Regions from separate parts of the Pseudonocardia sediminis genome, predicted to be linked through region 2. Evidence: predicted binding sites of a transcription regulator. Region 2 holds the regulator's gene; each other region holds the start of a gene.
What was found. The regulator LexA, encoded in region 2, represses DNA repair genes until DNA is damaged. The targets are predictions, from matches to a motif close to CGAACACGTGTTCG.

Region 1: dnaB (replicative DNA helicase) is a predicted target of LexA. The motif match lies at 3,702-3,715, and genes of this name have one in related genera.
Region 3: ruvC (crossover junction endodeoxyribonuclease RuvC) is a predicted target of LexA. The motif match lies at 1,583-1,596, and genes of this name have one in related genera.

What each region holds. Positions count from the first base shown of each region.
Region 1 is NZ_SHKL01000001.1:6,479,704-6,485,644, reverse strand. Features, by position in the region: gene EV383_RS30385 (NUDIX hydrolase) at 1-190, shown strand, start outside; gene EV383_RS30380 (deoxyribonuclease IV) at 276-1,052, opposite strand; gene rpsF (30S ribosomal protein S6) at 1,504-1,818, shown strand; gene EV383_RS30370 (single-stranded DNA-binding protein) at 1,829-2,377, shown strand; gene rpsR (30S ribosomal protein S18) at 2,456-2,692, shown strand; gene rplI (50S ribosomal protein L9) at 2,705-3,151, shown strand; gene dnaB (replicative DNA helicase) at 3,746-5,158, shown strand; gene EV383_RS30350 (DUF3040 domain-containing protein) at 5,223-5,555, opposite strand; gene EV383_RS30345 (dTDP-4-dehydrorhamnose 3,5-epimerase family protein) at 5,718-5,941, opposite strand, start outside.
Region 2 is NZ_SHKL01000001.1:1,805,056-1,810,996, forward strand. Features, by position in the region: gene hflX (GTPase HflX) at 1-726, shown strand, start outside; gene EV383_RS08590 (hypothetical protein) at 1,224-1,844, shown strand; gene lexA (transcriptional repressor LexA) at 1,900-2,631, opposite strand; gene EV383_RS08600 (hypothetical protein) at 2,842-3,291, shown strand; gene EV383_RS08605 (hypothetical protein) at 3,428-3,976, shown strand; gene nrdR (transcriptional regulator NrdR) at 4,363-4,851, shown strand; gene EV383_RS08615 (vitamin B12-dependent ribonucleotide reductase) at 4,963-5,941, shown strand, end outside.
Region 3 is NZ_SHKL01000001.1:3,236,299-3,242,239, forward strand. Features, by position in the region: gene EV383_RS15020 (TetR/AcrR family transcriptional regulator) at 1-252, shown strand, start outside; gene EV383_RS15025 (alpha/beta hydrolase) at 262-1,371, opposite strand; gene ruvC (crossover junction endodeoxyribonuclease RuvC) at 1,612-2,280, shown strand; gene ruvA (Holliday junction branch migration protein RuvA) at 2,277-2,882, shown strand; gene ruvB (Holliday junction branch migration DNA helicase RuvB) at 2,929-3,987, shown strand; gene yajC (preprotein translocase subunit YajC) at 4,101-4,499, shown strand; gene secD (protein translocase subunit SecD) at 4,646-5,941, shown strand, end outside.

The DNA of each region.
Region 1 (5,941 bases), 4.7 Mb from region 2:
GGAGATCGACCACGAGCCGCGGTTCCTGACCATCCCGGAGTCGGACGCGCCGGTGATCCAGGTGCCGCTGTTCGACCGGTTCGTGCACGCGCCCACCGGTGCGGTGCTCTACCAGTTCCGGGAGCTCGTCCTGCACCGCCGCGCCACCCGGGTGGCACACCTCGAGCAGCCGGTGTTCGCCTGGAAGTGAGCCGGCGGGCGCGCCACGGCGCCACAGCGCCGTAGCCGGCCCGCCCTCACCGGCCGCGAGGCGAGTGCGACGAGCCGCCGGCCGCTCAGGCGGTCGGGGCGTGCTCGCGCAGGTAGGCGATGTCGCGGGCCTGACCCTCGGCCGGGGTCTCGACGATCACCGGCGCGCCGGCCGCACCGACGACGGCGGCCAGCACGTCCGGCTCGATCGTCCCGGAGTCGATGTTGGCGTGCCGGTCGCGCGCGGAGTCGAACTCGTCGCGGGAGTTGTTCAGGTGCACCAGATCGATCCGGCCGGTGATCGCCTTCGCCCGCTCGACCACGTCGGCGAGCTCCTCGCCGCCGCAGAACGCGTGGCAGGTGTCGAGGCAGAACCCGACGTCGAACTCGCCGATCGCGTCCCAGAGCCGGCCCAGCATGTCGAACCGGCGGGCCATCGCGTTGTCGCCGCCGGCGGTGTTCTCCAGCAGGATCGGGACGTCGAAGCCGCCCTCGCCGGCCTGGCGCTCGACGAACTTGCGCCAGTTGTCGATGCCGACGGCCGGGTCCTCGTCCTTGGTGACGTGCCCGCCGTGCACGACCAGCCCGAACGCCCCGACCTCCTTCGCGACCGTCGCGTGCTGGGTGACGATCTTGCGCGACGGGATCCGGATGCGGTTGTTCGGCGAGGCGACGTTCGCGACGTACGGCGCGTGCACCACGACCGCGACGTCGGACGCGGCGAGCTCGGCCGCCCGTGGGTGCGACGGCGGCTTCTTCCAGCCCTGCGGGTCGGACAGGAAGATCTGCACGACGTCCGCCCCCACCTCGGCGGCCTCGGCCAGCGGGTCCTCGGCGTCGCGCACGTGCGCTCCGATCTGCATGGGCCCACGCTAGCGAGCACCACCGACAATCCCCCCGCCCCGCCCCGCCCGACGGTCCCGCGGGGTCCCCTCGCTCACCCGGTGGTCCCGAAGGATCCCCTCGGGACGTCGGTGCGTCGTCGCGGAACGGGAGCCGTGGCGCCCGAGGTCGGCCGACGGTGTCCCAAGGGGTCCCCTCACCCCTGCCGGCGTCTCGAAGGTTCCCCTCGAGGCTCCGGCGTCTCGACGGCTTCCTCGGGGCACAGGTGGTCCCTCCCCGAGGCACGGGTCGTCAGCCGGGATGTGGGGCGGGGGCGTACCCGCAGGTCGGGTGCGGTGTGGGCGCTGGTAATCTCGATCGGTCCCCCGGGACGGCGCCTGCATGGGAGCCGTTTCTGTCGGGGGGCACTGAGAACCTCCTGTCACGGCACCAGCCGTGGCCGTTTCTGTCCATAGGAGGTGAGTGGTTCTCATGCGTCATTACGAGGTCATGGTCATTCTCGACGGGGGCCTGGACGAGCGCACTGTCCAGCCGTCGCTCGAGCAGTTCCTCTCCGTCGTCAAGAAGGACGGCGGCTCGATCGAGAAGATCGAGGTCTGGGGCAAGCGCCGTCTCGCCTACGAGATCAACAAGCAGGCCGAGGCCATCTACGCGGTCGTCGAGATCACCGCGGAGCCCGCGACGGTCACCGAGCTCGACCGTCAGCTGGGGCTCAACGAGTCCGTGCTGCGCACCAAGGTCCTGCGCAAGGACGTCACCCGCAGCCCGGCGCCCGCCGCGGTCTGAGGGGGTCATCATGGCCGGCGAAACTGTGATCACCGTGGTCGGCAACCTCACCGCCGACCCGGAACTGCGTTTCACCCCGTCCGGTGCCGCGGTCGCCAACTTCACCGTGGCGTCCACCCCGCGCACGTTCGACCGTCAGACGAACGAGTGGAAGGACGGCGACGCGCTGTTCCTGCGCTGCAACGTCTGGCGTCAGGCGGCCGAGAACGTCGCCGAGTCGCTGACCCGCGGCGCACGCGTCGTGGTGCAGGGCCGGCTCCGTCAGCGCTCCTTCGAGACCCGCGAGGGTGAGAAGCGCACCGTGGTGGAGATGGAGGTCGACGAGGTCGGCCCCTCTCTGCGCTACGCGACGGCCAAGGTCAACAAGGTCAGCCGCGGCGGTGGCAGCGGCGGCTTCGGTGGCGGTGGCGGCGGTTACGACGGTGGCGGCAGCAGCGGCGGCGGAGGCGGTGCCCAGCAGGGCGGCGGTTCCGGCGGCGGAGGCGGCTACGACGACCCCTGGGGCTCGGCCCCGCCGGCCGGAAGCGGCCCGGCGGCCGACGACGAGCCTCCTTTCTAGAGACGACGACCCCTCTCTTCTCGAGAGACACAGCCTGTCGCCGGCGACGGCGGCACCAGATCCACCAGGAGCACCACCATGGCCAAGGCCATCGTGCGCAAGCCGAAGAAGAAGGTCTGCGCGTTCTGCAAGGAAAAGGGCCAGGCGATCGACTACAAGGACACCGGCCTGCTGCGGAAGTTCATCTCCGACCGCGGCAAGATCCGTGCCCGCCGTGTGACCGGCAACTGCCGTCAGCACCAGCGTGACGTGGCCGTCGCGGTCAAGAACTCCCGCGAGGTCGCTCTCCTGCCCTACACCTCGACCGCCCGCTAAGGAGGCCCTTCCATGAAGCTCATCCTGAACGCGGACGTGCCGAACCTGGGCGCTCCCGGCGACATCGTCGAGGTCAAGGACGGCTACGGCCGCAACTACCTGCTCCCCCGCAACCTCGCGGTGGTCGCCACCCGTGGCGCGGAGAAGCAGGTCGAGCAGATCCGCCGGGCGCAGAAGACCCGCGAGATCCGCGACCTGGGCCACGCCCAGCAGGTCGACAACCAGCTCAAGGAGCTGAACGTGACCGTGTCGGCCAAGGCCGGCGACAACGGCCGTCTGTTCGGCTCGATCACCCCGACCAACGTCGTGGACGCCGTCCGCGCCGCGGGCGGTCCGACGCTCGACAAGCGGTCGGTGGACGTGCCCGGTCAGATCAAGACGATCGGCAAGCACTCGGTGCAGGTCCGCCTGCACCCGGACGTGACCACCGATCTGCCGATCGCGGTCGTCACGAACTGATCGACACCGTTCGGCGGCTGTGACCGACCGAATACCGAGCGTTACCGAGGGCGGTGCCCGGAGCGAGAGCTCCCGGCACCGCCCTTCTGCGTTGTCCGACACCGGGAGTGGTCGCCGTGGACACGTTCGGAGGAGATCAACCGTGAGCCCGGGGGCCTCGCGACACGCCGTGAGGTGACGCGGGTTTCTGCCGACGGACCTGTGGACGCGCCGGGCGGCGAACGGTCGATCCCGGGCTCCGACACGCTGAATCATGGACGAAATCCGACACGCCGCCGCATCTTGTCCACAGCTGTCCCCATGCCTCTGAGCTGGGAAGACGTCCGATTTTGCGATGTTGTCCCCAGACTGTCCACATGCCGGTCCCCCGGTACTCCAGGCAACCGGTCCGTCCGTACACATTCCATCCCCAGGACGGTGCACACGACGCTTTGATCGCGGGTGCCGGAGCGACCTAACCTCGCCCGGTCGGCCCGCGCGACGGCTTCACCACGCCCGCGGAGCCGGCGTCCGTCGACGTCGGATTCCCGGCGTGCCGTCCCCGGCATGTCGAACCGATGTTCGATACGATGAGTTCCGGGGGTGACGCTGCGTATGGCCTTGACGGATGACCGTCCGGCAGGACGGCCACGTGCGGTCCGCGACGGTGAGCAGTCGCAGAACGGCGGCGGTGCGGGTCAGACGTTCGACCGCCAGCCGCCGCAGGACCTCACCGCGGAGCAGTCGGTCCTCGGCGGGATGCTGCTGAGCAAGGACGCGATCGCCGACGTCGTCGAGGTGCTGCGGCCGGAGGACTTCTACCGGCCCTCGCACCAGACCGTCTACGAGACGATCCTCGACCTCTACGGTCGCGGCGAGCCGGCGGACGCGGTCACCGTGTCCGCGGAGCTGCAGCGCCGCGGCGAGCTGGTGCGCCTGGGCGGCGCGCCCTACCTGCACACCCTGATCGCCACCGTGCCGACCGCGGCCAACGCGGCCTACTACGCGGAGATCGTCGGGGAGAAGGCGATCCTGCGGCGCCTCGTGGAGGCCGGGACGCGGATCGTGCAGCTGGGCTACCACGGCGCCGACGGCGGCGAGGTCGAAGAGGTCGTCGACCGGGCCCAGGCCGCGGTCTACGAGGTCACCGACCGGACGACCACCGAGGACTACACCGTCCTGGAGGAGCTCCTCCAGCCCACGATGGACGAGATCGACGCGATCGCCTCCCGGGGCGGCATGTCCTCGGGCGTGCCGACCGGGTTCGCCGATCTCGACGCCTGTACCAACGGGCTGCACCCCGGGCAGATGATCGTCGTCGCGGCCCGTCCGGGTCTGGGCAAGTCGACCCTGGGCCTGGACTTCGCCCGGTCCTGCTCCATCAAGAACGGCCTGACGAGCGCGTTCTTCTCGCTGGAGATGAGCAAGTCCGAGATCGTGATGCGCCTGCTCTCGGCGGAGGCGCGGATCCGGCTGGCCGACATGCGCGCCGGCCGGATGTCCGACGAGGACTGGACGCGGATGGCGCGGCGGATGTCGGAGATCTCCGAGGCGCCGCTGTTCATCGACGACTCGCCGAACCTGACGCTGATGGAGATCCGGGCCAAGGCGCGACGGCTCAAGCAGCGCAACGACCTGAAGCTGATCATCCTGGACTACCTGCAGCTGATGACGTCGGGCCGCAAGGTCGAGTCACGTCAGCAGGAGGTCTCGGAGTTCTCCCGGCAGATCAAGCTCCTGGCCAAGGAGCTCGAGGTGCCGGTGGTCGCGATGAGCCAGCTCAACCGTGGTCCCGAACAGCGCACGGACAAGCGTCCGATGCTCTCGGACCTGCGTGAGTCGGGATCGATCGAGCAGGACGCCGACATGGTGGTCCTGCTGCACCGCCCGGACGCGTTCGAGCGCGACGACCCCCGGGCCGGTGAGGCGGACCTGATCCTGGCCAAGCACCGGAACGGGCCCACCAACACGATCACGGTGGCGCACCAGCTGCACTACAGCCGGTTCACCGACCTCGCACACGGCTGACCGGCCCGGGCCGCGCCGGGCGGGAGGATCCGTCCGGCCGGAGCGGCAGCGGGGGCCGGGAGACTCAGGCGAAACCGGCCCCGCGGCTCGGTGCGGACGTCGCCGCGATCCCGAGCGTCAGGACGGTGAGCACCACGCCGGCCACGACGACGGCCATCGCCCCGGCGGCCGCACCGGCCAGGAGCATGATCAGGCCTGCGGCGAGCAGGACGCAGGGCAGGGCACCGGCGGCGTGCATCGAACGCTGCGACACCCCGTCGCGGCCGCCCAGGGTCTTCGGGGCCCGCACGGGGCGGGCGCGTCCCAGGGACCGGAACCGTGCGGCGAGGCGGGGGTCCTCGTCACAGAGCTGCCGCTCGATCAGGGCGAGATCACGGCGTTCACGGTCACTGAGCACGTCTGGAAACCCCTTGGGTGGCAACGGTCGCATCGAGAGGCCGGTTGTCCTGGGGCGTCGTCGATCCGGGCCGAGCCTGGATCGGATGCTACGTGACCGGATCGTGACCTACCTGTCGACCCCGCCTCACCTTCCGGATGGTGACGGAAGCCACGGGGCGTGCTACCAGCTCGTGAGGCCCAGCGCGTCCGTCCGGCGGCGGGGGTCGACGTCCAGACGGGCGCAGAGTTCGGTCCAGCTGCCCGCGGCGAGATCCTTCTCGCTCATCGTCCCGACCGGCAGCGGCCAGCGGATGCCGAGGTCCGGGTCGTCAAACCGGACGGAGACGTCCTCGCTCGGGTCGTGCGGGGTGTCGATCCGGTAGCAGGTGTCCACGGTCGGGGTCA
Region 2 (5,941 bases):
TACGAGGTGCCGTCGGTGGCCATCGTCGGCTACACCAACGCCGGCAAGTCCAGCCTGCTCAACGCGCTCACCGACGCCGGTGTGCTGGTCCAGGACTCGCTGTTCGCGACGCTGGACCCGACCACCCGCAAGGCCGAGACCCCGGACGGGCGGCACTACACCCTCACCGACACGGTCGGGTTCGTGCGGCACCTGCCGCACCAGCTCGTCGAGGCGTTCCGGTCGACGCTGGAGGAGGCCGCGGAGGCCGACCTGCTGGTGCACGTCGTGGACGCCTCCGACGCGTTCCCGGACGAGCAGATCTCGGCCGTGCGCCAGGTCCTGGTCGAGATCGGGGAGCAGCAGGGCGGAACGATGCCGCGCGAGCTGCTCGTGGTGAACAAGACCGACGCCGCGGGTGACCTGGCCCTGGCCCGGCTGCGCGGGGCGCTGGCCGGCGAGGCCGTGTTCGTCTCGGCGCGCCGCGGCGACGGGATCACCAAGCTGCGCGACCGGATCGCCGAGCTGTTGCCGCACCCGGAGTACGAGGTCGACCTGCTGCTGCCCTACACCGAGGGCGGCCTGGTCGCGCGGGTGCACGACGAGGGCGAGGTGCTGTCCGAGGAGCACACCCCGGAGGGCACCCGTCTGCACGCCCGGGTCAGCCCGGAGCTGGGCACGGCGGTGTCGGCGTTCGTCACGGCCGGGACGCGGTCCGTGGCCGGTTCCGGCAAGTCGCGGCCCTGAGCAGGGCGTTCCGTAGCGGTTCGACGCTCGTTCTGGCCGCCGCCCTCCTCCTGACCACCCCGGTCCCGGGTGGGGCCGGAGCGGCGTCGGCGGCGACCCCTTCGCCCGCGCAGCCCTCACCCGGGCCGGGATGCACGATCACCGACGACCGGCTCGACGAGCTGTCCGGCCTGATCTCCGACGGCGGTCCGGGCGGCGGCCGCGGCGGCGGCCCCGGCGGCGGCGGGGAGCTGTGGGGGATCGTCGACAGCGGCTCGCGATCGGTCGCCTACCGCATCGACCCGGCGACCTGCGCCGTCACCGGCACCCGCTCCGCCCGGATCGACCCCGCCGACGTCGAGGACCTCGCCCTCGGCCCGGACGGCGCGCTGTGGCTCGCCGACATCGGCGACAACGCCGGCCGCCGGGACTCGGTCGCGCTGATCGTCCTGCCGCGCACCGGCCCGCCGCGCCTGTACCGGCTCACCTATCCGGACGGGCCGCGCGACGCCGAGGCGATGGCCGTCGGCGACGACGGCGTCCCGGTGATCGTCACCAAGGCCTCCGGCGCGGCCGGGGTCTACCGGCCGTCGGGCCCGCTCGCCGAGCCCGGGCCGACCCCGCTGGTGCGGGCCGGCCAGGTGGTGCTCCCGGTGTCGTCGACGGCCGGTGGCCCGCTCGGCGGGATCGGCAGCCGCACGGTCACCGGGGCCGGGTTGAGCCCCGCGACCGCGACCGGGGGCCGCGCGCTCGCCCTGCGCACCTACACCGACGCGTGGCTGTTCCCGCTGCGCGACGGCGCCTCCGCGGACGCGATCGTGACGGCCCTGACCGGGGCACCCGTCCGGATACCGCTACCGGACGAACCGCAGGGCGAGGCGGTCGCGCTCACCGGTGACGGGACGCTGCTGTCCGGGTCCGAGACCCGGAGCGGGCGTCCGGCCGGGATCCGCACGGTGCCCGGTGCGGTCGCCGCGGCCCTCGCCCCGGGCGCGGCGGCACAGGCGCAACCGGCGCAGGCACCGCCGACCCGGACGTTCCCCACATGGCTGCCCGCCGTCCTCGGCGGTGCCGTGGTGGTCGTGCTGCTGCTGGGCGCCGGCGTCGCGATGACGGTGCACGGCCGGCGCCGCCACTGACGCCCCGCCCGCTCGGCGCTGTTCCCTCCGGTGAGGGCACGGGGCGACAGGGGCGTCACAGGCGCCGCAGCACCGCCACGACCCGGCCCAGGATGGTTGCGTCGTCACCGGGTATCGGCTGGTAGGCCGCGTTCGCCGGCATCAGCCAGGCGTGCCCGTCCTTGCGGCGGAACGTCTTCACCGTGGCCTCGCCGTCGATCATCGCGGCGACCACCTCGCCCTGCTCGGCCACCGGCTGCTGACGCACCACGACCCAGTCGCCGTCGGTGATCGCGGCCTCGACCATCGAGTCGCCCTTGACGTTGAGCAGAAACAGCGTCCCCTCGCCGACGATCTCGCGGGGGAGCGGGAACACGCTCTGCACGGCCTGCTCGGCCAGGATCGGGCCACCGGCGGCGATGTCGCCGAGCAGCGGCACGAACGCCGGGGACGGCCGCTCGGACCGCACCGCCGACGGGTCGCCGTCGTTCTCGGAGCTCTCGCCGGTGTCGGGGCTGCGCACGTCGACCGCACGGGTGCGGTTCGGGTCCCGGCGCAGGAACCCCTTCTTCTCCAGCGTCCGCAGCTGGTGGTGCACCGACGACGTGGAGGTCAGCCCGACCGCGTCGCCGATCTCGCGCACGCTCGGCGGGTAGCCGAAGCGCTCCACCCAGTCCCGGATCACCGCGAGCACCTTGCGCTGGCGGGGGGTCAGGGCACGCGTGTCCGCCGCAGGATCGGGGAAGTCACGCACGTTCCCGGCCCCGGGACCGGCGGTCGTGCCGGTTCCGGACTCGTCCGCTGCCATGCGATCTCGCCTCCTCAAGGATTCGTTCGAGTTCGAACGGTAGTCGCCACCGGCACGATCGCCAAACACATGTTCGAACGACACGCCGGTATGTCGTGGATTTCTGTCGGGGCTCGGTGGTAGACACTCGCACGAGCGTTCGATCGAACATCAGTGCGATTCGTCGACAGGAGCCCGGTGCGAGAACCGGGCCCGGTGAGGGGCAGGGCCGTGATCACGTACGAGCTGCAGGAGACCCGCGACGTGCCCGTCGACGGTCGCCGCCACCCGTCCGTCCGGGTCGCCGGTGCCGAGGACGTCCGTGACATCCGGACCGCGCGGTCCGTGCGGTCCGGCGCCGGTCGCCGTCCGGCGTCCGGGGTCGCCGTGGTTGCGCGACAGAGGACGTCGGTTCGCCGGGACCGCCCCGTCCCGGCGCGGACCGCGCCCGGCCGGACCCGGTCCGCCGCACGCGGCGTGGCGCTGTGCCCCGGTCCGGTGCCGCTCGCGCCGCGCGCCGTGGTCTCGGCCGCCCGGTACCGGATGCGCCGTCTGGTCGCGGGGGCGGGCCTGGTGCTCGCATCGGCGGCCGTGGTGTTCGGGCTCGGGCTGCTCGCCGACGCCTCGGCCGCGGCGAACGGTGCTCCGATCGCCCCGGTGACCGTTCTCCACGGCTTCTGACGACGGGCGCGTGCGGCCGCCCACCCGTTTTTGTCGGGGGTCGCTGTTACACCTTTCGCACGCGCGTTCGACCGGTCCTCGGTGGCCGGTGCGGTGGCGACGAGGAAGCGGCGACGGGTAGCACTGCGGAGGGGTCATGGAAGAGCTCGACGTGATGGTCCGGACCGGCGGGGAGATCCCCCGGCCGCGGACGGGGGCCGACCGGCGCCGCCGGCGGACCCGCCGCCGGGTTCCCGTCGCCCGGCGGTCCGGGCCGGGCACGGCCACGGTGACGCCGCTCGCGCCCCGGCGCCGGGTGTGCGTTCCCGGGCCGGACACGGCCGGCGCCCCCGGTGCGGTGCCGGTCCCCGTTCTGCCGGCCGCTATCGCCGGTGCCGCCGCGGTGCCGGAGCGGGCGCCGCGGACGCGGGCGTGCCTGGTGCCGGCCCGCACCGCCGGACACCGGACGAGGGGTCACCGCGTCCGGACGCGCACCGAACGGTTCCTCGTCGGGCTCGCGACGGTCCTGTGCTCCGCCGTGGCGGTCGTCGTCCTGGGCCTGCTCGCCGACGCCTCCGCCGGGCGGGTCGACGCCCCGGGCGTCGGTGTTCCGTCCCCGGAGCCGGGGTACTCGGCTCCCGCGTGGTCGGTGCCGTCGCCAGGGTCGGACGGCGTCGTGCCGTCGGGTGTGGGGTCCTCGCGCTGACGCGCGCGGTCGGGCCGCCCGTCGGGCCGCCCTGACCGTGGTGCCCGGGTCGGGACGCCGGACCGCCCGGGGGCTCGGGCGACGACCCGCCCGGCGCGTCACCCCGGCGTGTCCCCGATGCGACCGGCGGGCGGACGGCCTCCGCCGGGTGCTGCGGACGGCGCCCCCGGGAAGGACGACCCGCTGAGCTGGGCGGACGTTCCGGCGGTCCCGGCCGAGCTGCTACGGCGGCCGATCACCGGTGTGCGACGCTGCTGCGCACGATCGGGCGAAGTGATGCGGGGAATGCCATCGCTGGTGGCGCACCCCTACATGTAGGGGTTACATTCGTGTCGTTCTCCCACAAGTTGGGGACATGATCAGGAGTTCGGGAGGGGAGTTCGCGCATGCGCTGCCCGTTCTGCCGTCACCCGGACTCCCGTGTGATCGACTCCCGGACCGCCGACGACGGGACCGCCACGCGCCGTCGCCGGTCGTGCGCCGCCTGTGCCAAACGGTTCACCACGGTCGAGGAAGCCGTGTTGGCCGTCGTCAAGCGCAGCGGGGTGACCGAGCCGTTCAGCCGCCCCAAGGTGGTGAGCGGCGTCCGGAGGGCGTGCCAGGGCCGGCCCGTCGACGAGGACGACCTGCAACAGCTGGCACACAAGGTCGAGGAGTGCGTACGGGCGGGCGGTGCGGCCGAGATCCCCAGCCACGAGGTGGGGCTGGCGATCCTCGGACCGCTGCGTGAGCTCGACGAGGTCGCATACCTGCGCTTCGCGAGCGTCTACCGCGCGTTCTCGTCGATCGAGGATTTCGAGAAGGAGATCGCCGACCTGCGTTCTGCGGCTGCCGGGGAAGCAGTCGACGGAACAGGTGGCGCCCCGCCGGGCTGAGTGAGCCGGAGGGGCACGGTGTCGGGTGCGGGAAACCGTGGACGGCACCGCGGTCCGCGCTGCCCTGAGGGCGCGGGCTCAAGGATTCGTCGACAACGGAAGAAGACGTTCATGACCGAAACCGTCGGGGGCCCGACGGCGGCCGAGCAGGCCGCAGACGCTGCAACGAACGGAGCCGGCACCCACGGTGCCGCGGAGCAGGGGAAGACCCGCACCGCCCGCTCCGGCAAGAACGGGGCACGCGCCGCGGACAAGGGCGGCCGCGCCGGGCTGACGGTGGGACGTGTGTTCACGACCGCCGGGAGCCACCCGTATGACGAGGTGACCTGGGAGCGCCGCGACGTCGTCATGACGAACTGGCGCGACGGCACGGTCAACTTCGAGCAGCGCGGCGTGGAGTTCCCGTCGGACTGGTCGGTGAACGCGACCAACATCGTCACGAGCAAGTACTTCCGCGGCGCCGTCGGCAGTCCGCAGCGCGAGTCGAGCCTGCGCGACCTGATCGACCGCGTGGTCGGTACCTACCGCCGCGCCGGCATCGAGAACGGCTACTTCGCCACCGACGCCGACGCCGAGATCTTCGACCACGAGCTGACCTGGATGCTGCTGCACCAGGTGTTCAGCTTCAACTCGCCGGTCTGGTTCAACGTCGGGACGAGCTCCCCGCAGCAGGTCAGCGCCTGCTTCATCCTCTCGGTCGACGACACCATGGAGTCGATCCTGAACTGGTACCGCGAGGAGGGCCTGATCTTCAAGGGCGGCTCCGGTGCCGGCCTCAACCTCTCCCGCATCCGCTCGTCGAAGGAGCTCCTGTCCTCCGGCGGCACCGCCTCGGGTCCGGTCTCGTTCATGCGCGGTGCCGACGCCAGCGCGGGCACCATCAAGTCCGGCGGCGCGACCCGTCGCGCGGCGAAGATGGTCGTCCTCGACGTCGACCATCCCGACATCGAGGAGTTCGTCGAGACCAAGGCCAAGGAGGAGGCCAAGGTCCGGGTGCTGCGCGACGCCGGGTTCGACATGGACCTGGGCGGCTCGGACATCACGTCCGTGCAGTACCAGAACGCCAACAACTCGATCCGCGTGAACGACG
Region 3 (5,941 bases), 1.4 Mb from region 2:
TCGATGCTCACCGCGCCCGAGGCCGCCGCGTCGATGAAGGCGTTCCTCGACGAGCGGGTCGCCAACCTGACGCGGGCGGCGATCGGTGAGGACGCCGAGCTGCGGGCGGCGCTGACCGTCAGCAGCATCCTGGGGCTGACGATCGCGCGCCATTTCCTCTCCCTGGACGCGCTGGCCGAGATCTCGGACGACCAGGTCGAGAACGTCCTCCGGCCGTGGGTGACCGCCGCCCTCGGCCCCGAGCGGCGGTGACCCGGGAGGTCACGGCAGGTCGTCGAGGAACCGCGCGACGGCGGGACGGGTGATCTGGGCGCCGGGGCTGCCGAACGGGTGGTCGAAGACGTGGTCGGCGTAGGGGATGACGAGCAGACGCCCCGGCACGCCGGCGTCGCGCAGTTGCCGGTCGTAACGGATCACCCGGTCGGCGAACACGAAGTGGTCGGCCGAGCCGAGCAGCAACAGGGTCGGCGGCAGCCCCGGGCGGACGTGGTCGACGGGGGAGAGCTCGCGGCGCAGGGCGGAATTCTCGTCGCCCGGCCCGCCGAACAGCGCGTCCTGCAGCTCCGGGGCGATCAGGCGCAGGTCCGACGCGGGGTAGTAGGCCACCACCCCGCGTGGTGACGGCAGCGGCGCGGGGTCTCCCGGGCAGCGCAGCGAGCCGTCGGTGAGTCCCGAGGTCGTGTTCAGGGCCAGCGTCGCCCCGGCCGACTGCCCGGCCAGGACGATCCGGCCCGCGTCGAGGCCCTGCGCCGCGGCGTTGGCCCGGACCCAGGAGACCGCGCACGCCACGTCGCGGCGCTGGTCCTCACCCACGGGGTTCGGCGGCGGCAGCCGGTACTCCACGGCGACGACGGCGTGGCCGCGGTCGGCGAGCCAGCGGTTGAGCGCCGTCCGGTCCGTCCGCTCCCCGCGCACCCAGCTCCCGCCGTGCAGCCACACGACGACCGGGTGCGGCCCCGCCGTGGACGGCCGGTAGAGGTCGAGCGACCGGCCCGGCGTGTACTCCGCGGTCAGGTCCGGGTGCCCGTCCGGCTGCCCGGGTGTGGTCAGGGCCGCGCCCCAGTCCAGTCGCACCCACTCGGCGCGCGCCGTCGCGGCCAGGCTGCTCAGCACGACCACCATCCCGACGACGGTCGCCACCGACACGACGGTCGTCGCCACGCCGGTGCCGCGGGCCCCGGTCGCCCAGGCGCCGGCCCCGATCCCGATGCCGAGGACGGCGGCCAGCGCGGCGTGCACCGGGTACTGCCCGGTCACGAACGACCCCAGGAACCCGACGACGGGCAGCCGCGGCACGAACGCCCCCAGCAGGACGACGAGCAGGCCGACGCACCACAGCCCGCCCACCAGCCGCAGCAGCCAGGCCGTCACAGGTCCTCCCGGGATCTCGATCGACACGGTCAGCTCACCACCCCTTGCGAGCGGCGGCGCGCCGGGCCCGGTCCCGCCCGGCCGGGTCCGCCCGACGCGGGGCCCCCGACGTGACGGGCGCGGCGCGCCCGTCCTGCCCGGGCGGGGTCACCCGGGCGGTCCGGCGCGTCCCGGGCGGGCGGCGCCGGAGCGGCCGGTAGCCTCCGAAGCTCGAACCGTTGTTCGGCGGAGGGGGTCCAGGTGCGGGTGCTCGGTGTCGACCCGGGACTGACCCGGTGCGGGATCGGGGTCGTCCAGGGCGGACCCGGGCGCACCGTGGCCTGCGTCGACGTCGGTGTCGTCCGCAGCGCCCCGGACATGCCGCTGGAACGTCGCCTGCTCGGTGTCGCCGACGAGGTCGGTCGTTGGGTCGAGCGTCACCGGCCGGACGTGATCGCCATCGAGCGGGTGTTCAGCCAGCACAACGTGCGCACCGTGATGGGCACCGCGCAGGCGTCCGGCGTGGTCGCGCTGGTCGCGGCGCGGGCCGGGCTGCCGGTCGCGTTCCACACCCCCAGCGAGGTCAAGGCCGCCGTCACCGGCGAGGGCCGGGCGGGCAAGGAGCAGGTCACCACCATGGTGACGAGGCTGCTCGGGCTCGCCGAGGCCCCGCGCCCCGCGGACGCCGCGGACGCGCTCGCGCTGGCCATCTGCCACTGCTGGCGGGCCCCGATGCTGGACCGGATGGCCGAGGCCAAGGCGCGCGCCGACGAGATGGCGAAGGTCCACAAGGCCCGGCTCGCCGAGGCCGCCCGGTCGCGACCGGGGGTGTCGTACCCCCGCGGTACCGTCCGCGGTCGAACGGGCGTTCGTGACGCGGCGCCCGGTTCGACGAGTCCCACGAGTACGACGAACGGACGTCAGAAGTGATCCATTCGGTCCGCGGCCCGGTGCTGGAGATCGGGCTCGACCACGCGGTGGTCGAGGTCGGCGGCGTCGGCCTGGCCGTGTACGCCACCCCGAACACGCTCGCCGGGCTCCGCCGCGGCGACGAGGCGCGCCTGGCGACGCTGCTGATCGTGCGCGAGGAGTCGCTGACCCTGTTCGGGTTCGCCGACGTCGAGGAGCGCGAGCTGTTCCAGCTGCTGCAGACGGTGTCGGGCATCGGTCCCCGGCTCGCGCTGGCCACGATCGCGGTGCTGGAGCCGGACACGCTGCGCCGAGCACTGGCCGACGGCGACCTGGCCGTCCTCACGCGGATCCCCGGTGTCGGCCGCAAGAGCGCCGAACGCCTGGTCCTGGAGCTGCGGGACAAGATCACCGCGCCGTCCCCGGTCGCCGCGGGCGGCGTCACGTCGGCGCCCACCCCGGTGCTCGGGCAGCGCGATCAGGTGGTCGAGGCGCTGGTCGGGCTCGGCTTCACCGCCCGCCCGGCCGAGCAGGCCGTCGACGCCGTGCTGGCCGCGACGCCGGACGCCGACGCGGCGGGGTTACTGCGGGCGGCGCTGTCGTCCCTGGGACGCTCGCGGTGATCCCTTCGCGGGTGCGAGGGGCGACACCGTGAACGGGGGTGAGGACGTGGTCCACGACGACCCGTACGCCGACGAGCTCCGCGAGGTCGACCCGGAGCCGCACCCCGACGACCGCGACCTCGACGTGTCGCTGCGCCCGCGGGTGCTCACCGAGTTCATCGGGCAGCCCCGGGTCCGCGAGCAGCTCGAGCTGGTCCTGGAGGGCGCGCGCCGCCGCGGCGACCCGCCCGACCACATCCTGCTCTCCGGCCCGCCCGGGCTGGGTAAGACGAGCCTCGCGATGATCGTCGCCGCGGAGCTGGGCGTCTCGGTGCGGCTGACCTCGGGACCGGCTCTGGAGCGCGCCGGGGACCTGGCCGCGATGCTGTCGAACCTCGTGCCCGGCGACGTCCTGTTCATCGACGAGATCCACCGCATCGCCCGCCCGGCCGAGGAGATGCTCTACCTCGCGATGGAGGACTTCCGGGTCGACGTGATCGTCGGCAAGGGCCCCGGGGCGACGTCGATCCCGCTCGACGTCGCGCCGTTCACCCTGGTCGGGGCCACCACGCGGGCCGGGTCGCTGACCGGCCCGCTGCGCGACCGGTTCGGCTTCACCGCGCACATGGAGTTCTACGAGCCCGACGAGCTGGAGCTCGTGCTGCGCCGCGCCGCGCAGATCCTGCAGATCGACCTGCGCGCCGACGGCGCCGAGGAGATCGCCGGCCGCTGCCGCGGCACCCCGCGGATCGCGAACCGCCTGCTGCGCCGGGTCCGCGACTTCGCCGAGGTCCGCGCGGACGGCGTCATCCGCCGCGGCGTCGCCCGGGACGCGCTCGACGTCTACGACGTCGACGAGCTCGGCCTGGACCGGCTCGACCGCGCCGTACTCAGCGCCCTGGTGCGCAGCTTCGGCGGCGGTCCGGTGGGAATCTCGACGCTCGCCGTCGCCGTGGGTGAGGAGGCCGGTACCGTCGAGGAGGTCTGCGAGCCCTACCTGGTGCGGGCCGGAATGCTGGCCCGCACACCGCGCGGTCGTGTCGCGACGGCGGCGGCCTGGAGCCACCTCGGCCTCACGCCGCCGGCCGACGGAACCGCCGGTCCGCAATCGCCGGCGCTGTTCTGACCGGTGTCGTCACCGTAGTCCGAATGGCGGTAGCCCGGGAGGGGCCCGCGATGGACGCACGGTCCCGGCTGGCACACTCGCAGACCTCGACAAGAGACGGAGATCCCGGAGACATGCCACAGACCTCGATCATGTCGTTGCTGCCCTTCCTCATCATCCTGCTGCTGTTCGTCCCGTTGTTCCTCAACGGCCGTAAGCAGCGCCGGCAGATGGCGGAGACGCAGGCGATGCAGTCCGCGCTCGAGATCGGCGACGTCGTCATCACGACGTCCGGCCTCCGCGGGACGATCACCGATGACTCGTACGAGGACACCGTCGACCTGGAGATCGCCGACGGTGTCGTGACGACCTGGCTGCGCGCCGCGGTGCGCGAGAAGGTCGACCCGAACGCCGGCCACGGCGACATCGCGGTCGAGGAGGACCCCGGTCCCGGCATCGAGAACGAGGCCACCTCGTCCTCGACGGAGTCGCCGAAGGTCACCCCCTCGGACAACAAGCCGATCATCCACTGATCCGGTCCCGGTCCGGCGGCACCGACACGGATGCCGAGACGGGCCGGTCCCGGTAGAGCGCACGCCGACGACGGACGCCCGCCCGACGGGCCGGTCCGTCGCCGGGCCGGCCCCGGTCGGCCGGAGACCATCTGGAGAGCAGGAACGTGGCTTCGTCCCCGGGGCAGCAGATCAGCCCCTGGCGGTATCTGACGGCATTCGTCGGGATCGTCGTGATCCTCTACGCGCTGGTGCTGTTCACCGGTGGCGGGAACATCTCGCCCAAGCTGGGTATCGACCTGCAGGGCGGCACCCGCGTGACGCTCACCGCGCGTACCGAGAACGGCGGTGTCCCGCCGCGGGACCAGCTGATCCAGGCGCAGCAGATCATCGAGCAGCGCGTGAACGGCCTGGGCGTCAGCGGCGCCGAGGTCGTCCTCGACGGCAGCAACCTGACGATCACGGTCCCCGGCGACGGCGGTGACGAGGCGCGTTCGCTCGGCCAGACCGCGCAGCTGCGTTTCCGCGAGGTGATCGGCGGGCCGATCCCGGCGAACTCCGCCGCCCAGGGGGCGACACAGCCGGGTCAGCCCGCACAGCCGGGGCAGGCGGGACAGGGCACGACCGGCCAGGCGCCCGCCCCCGCGGCACCGGCGCCCGCTCCGACCCCGCAGTCGATGGGCCCGGACGGGACGACGCAGTCCCGCGACGTCGCTCCGGTGTCGTTCTCGGCCCCGTTGCAGGACCCGGCGCCGCCGCCCGGCGGCGACGGCGGTTCCGGCGGGACCTCGTCGCCGGCCGACCCGCGCGTGGCCGCGGAGGTCGCGCAGCTGCGCCAGACCCGGCAGAGCGACGACCCGGCCGTGCAGCAGCAGGCCGCTCTCGCGCTGAACTGTAACGCCCCGGACCCGCTGCAGGGCTACGACGACCCGGCCAAGCCGCTGGTGGCCTGCAGCGAGGACAGGACCGAGAAGTACCTGCTCGGGCCCACCTTCATCGAGGGCACGCAGATCGAGTCGGCGCAGGCGCAGCAAAGCAGCAACGGCGCCGGCTACGTCATCAGCCTGACGTTCAAGCCGCAGGGCGCCGAGACCTGGGGCCAGTACACCGCCGCCAACGTCGGCAAGGCCACGGCCTTCGTCCTCGACGGCGCCGTTGTCTCCGCCCCGCGGATCAACCAGGCGATCTACGGCCCGACCGAGATCTCCGGGCAGTTCAACCAGGAGCGCGCCCAGGAGCTGGCCGGGACGCTGCGCTACGGCTCGCTGCCGCTGTCGTTCGACTCCGGTGAGGCGCAGACCGTGTCGGCGACCCTGGGGCTGGCGTCGCTGGAGGCCGGGCTCATCGCCGGCGCGATCGGGCTGGCGCTCGTCTTCGTCTACTGCCTGCTCTACTACCGGCTCCTGGGCGTGCTGACGATCCTGTCCCTGGTGCTGTCCGGCGTCGTCGTCTACGCCGTGCTG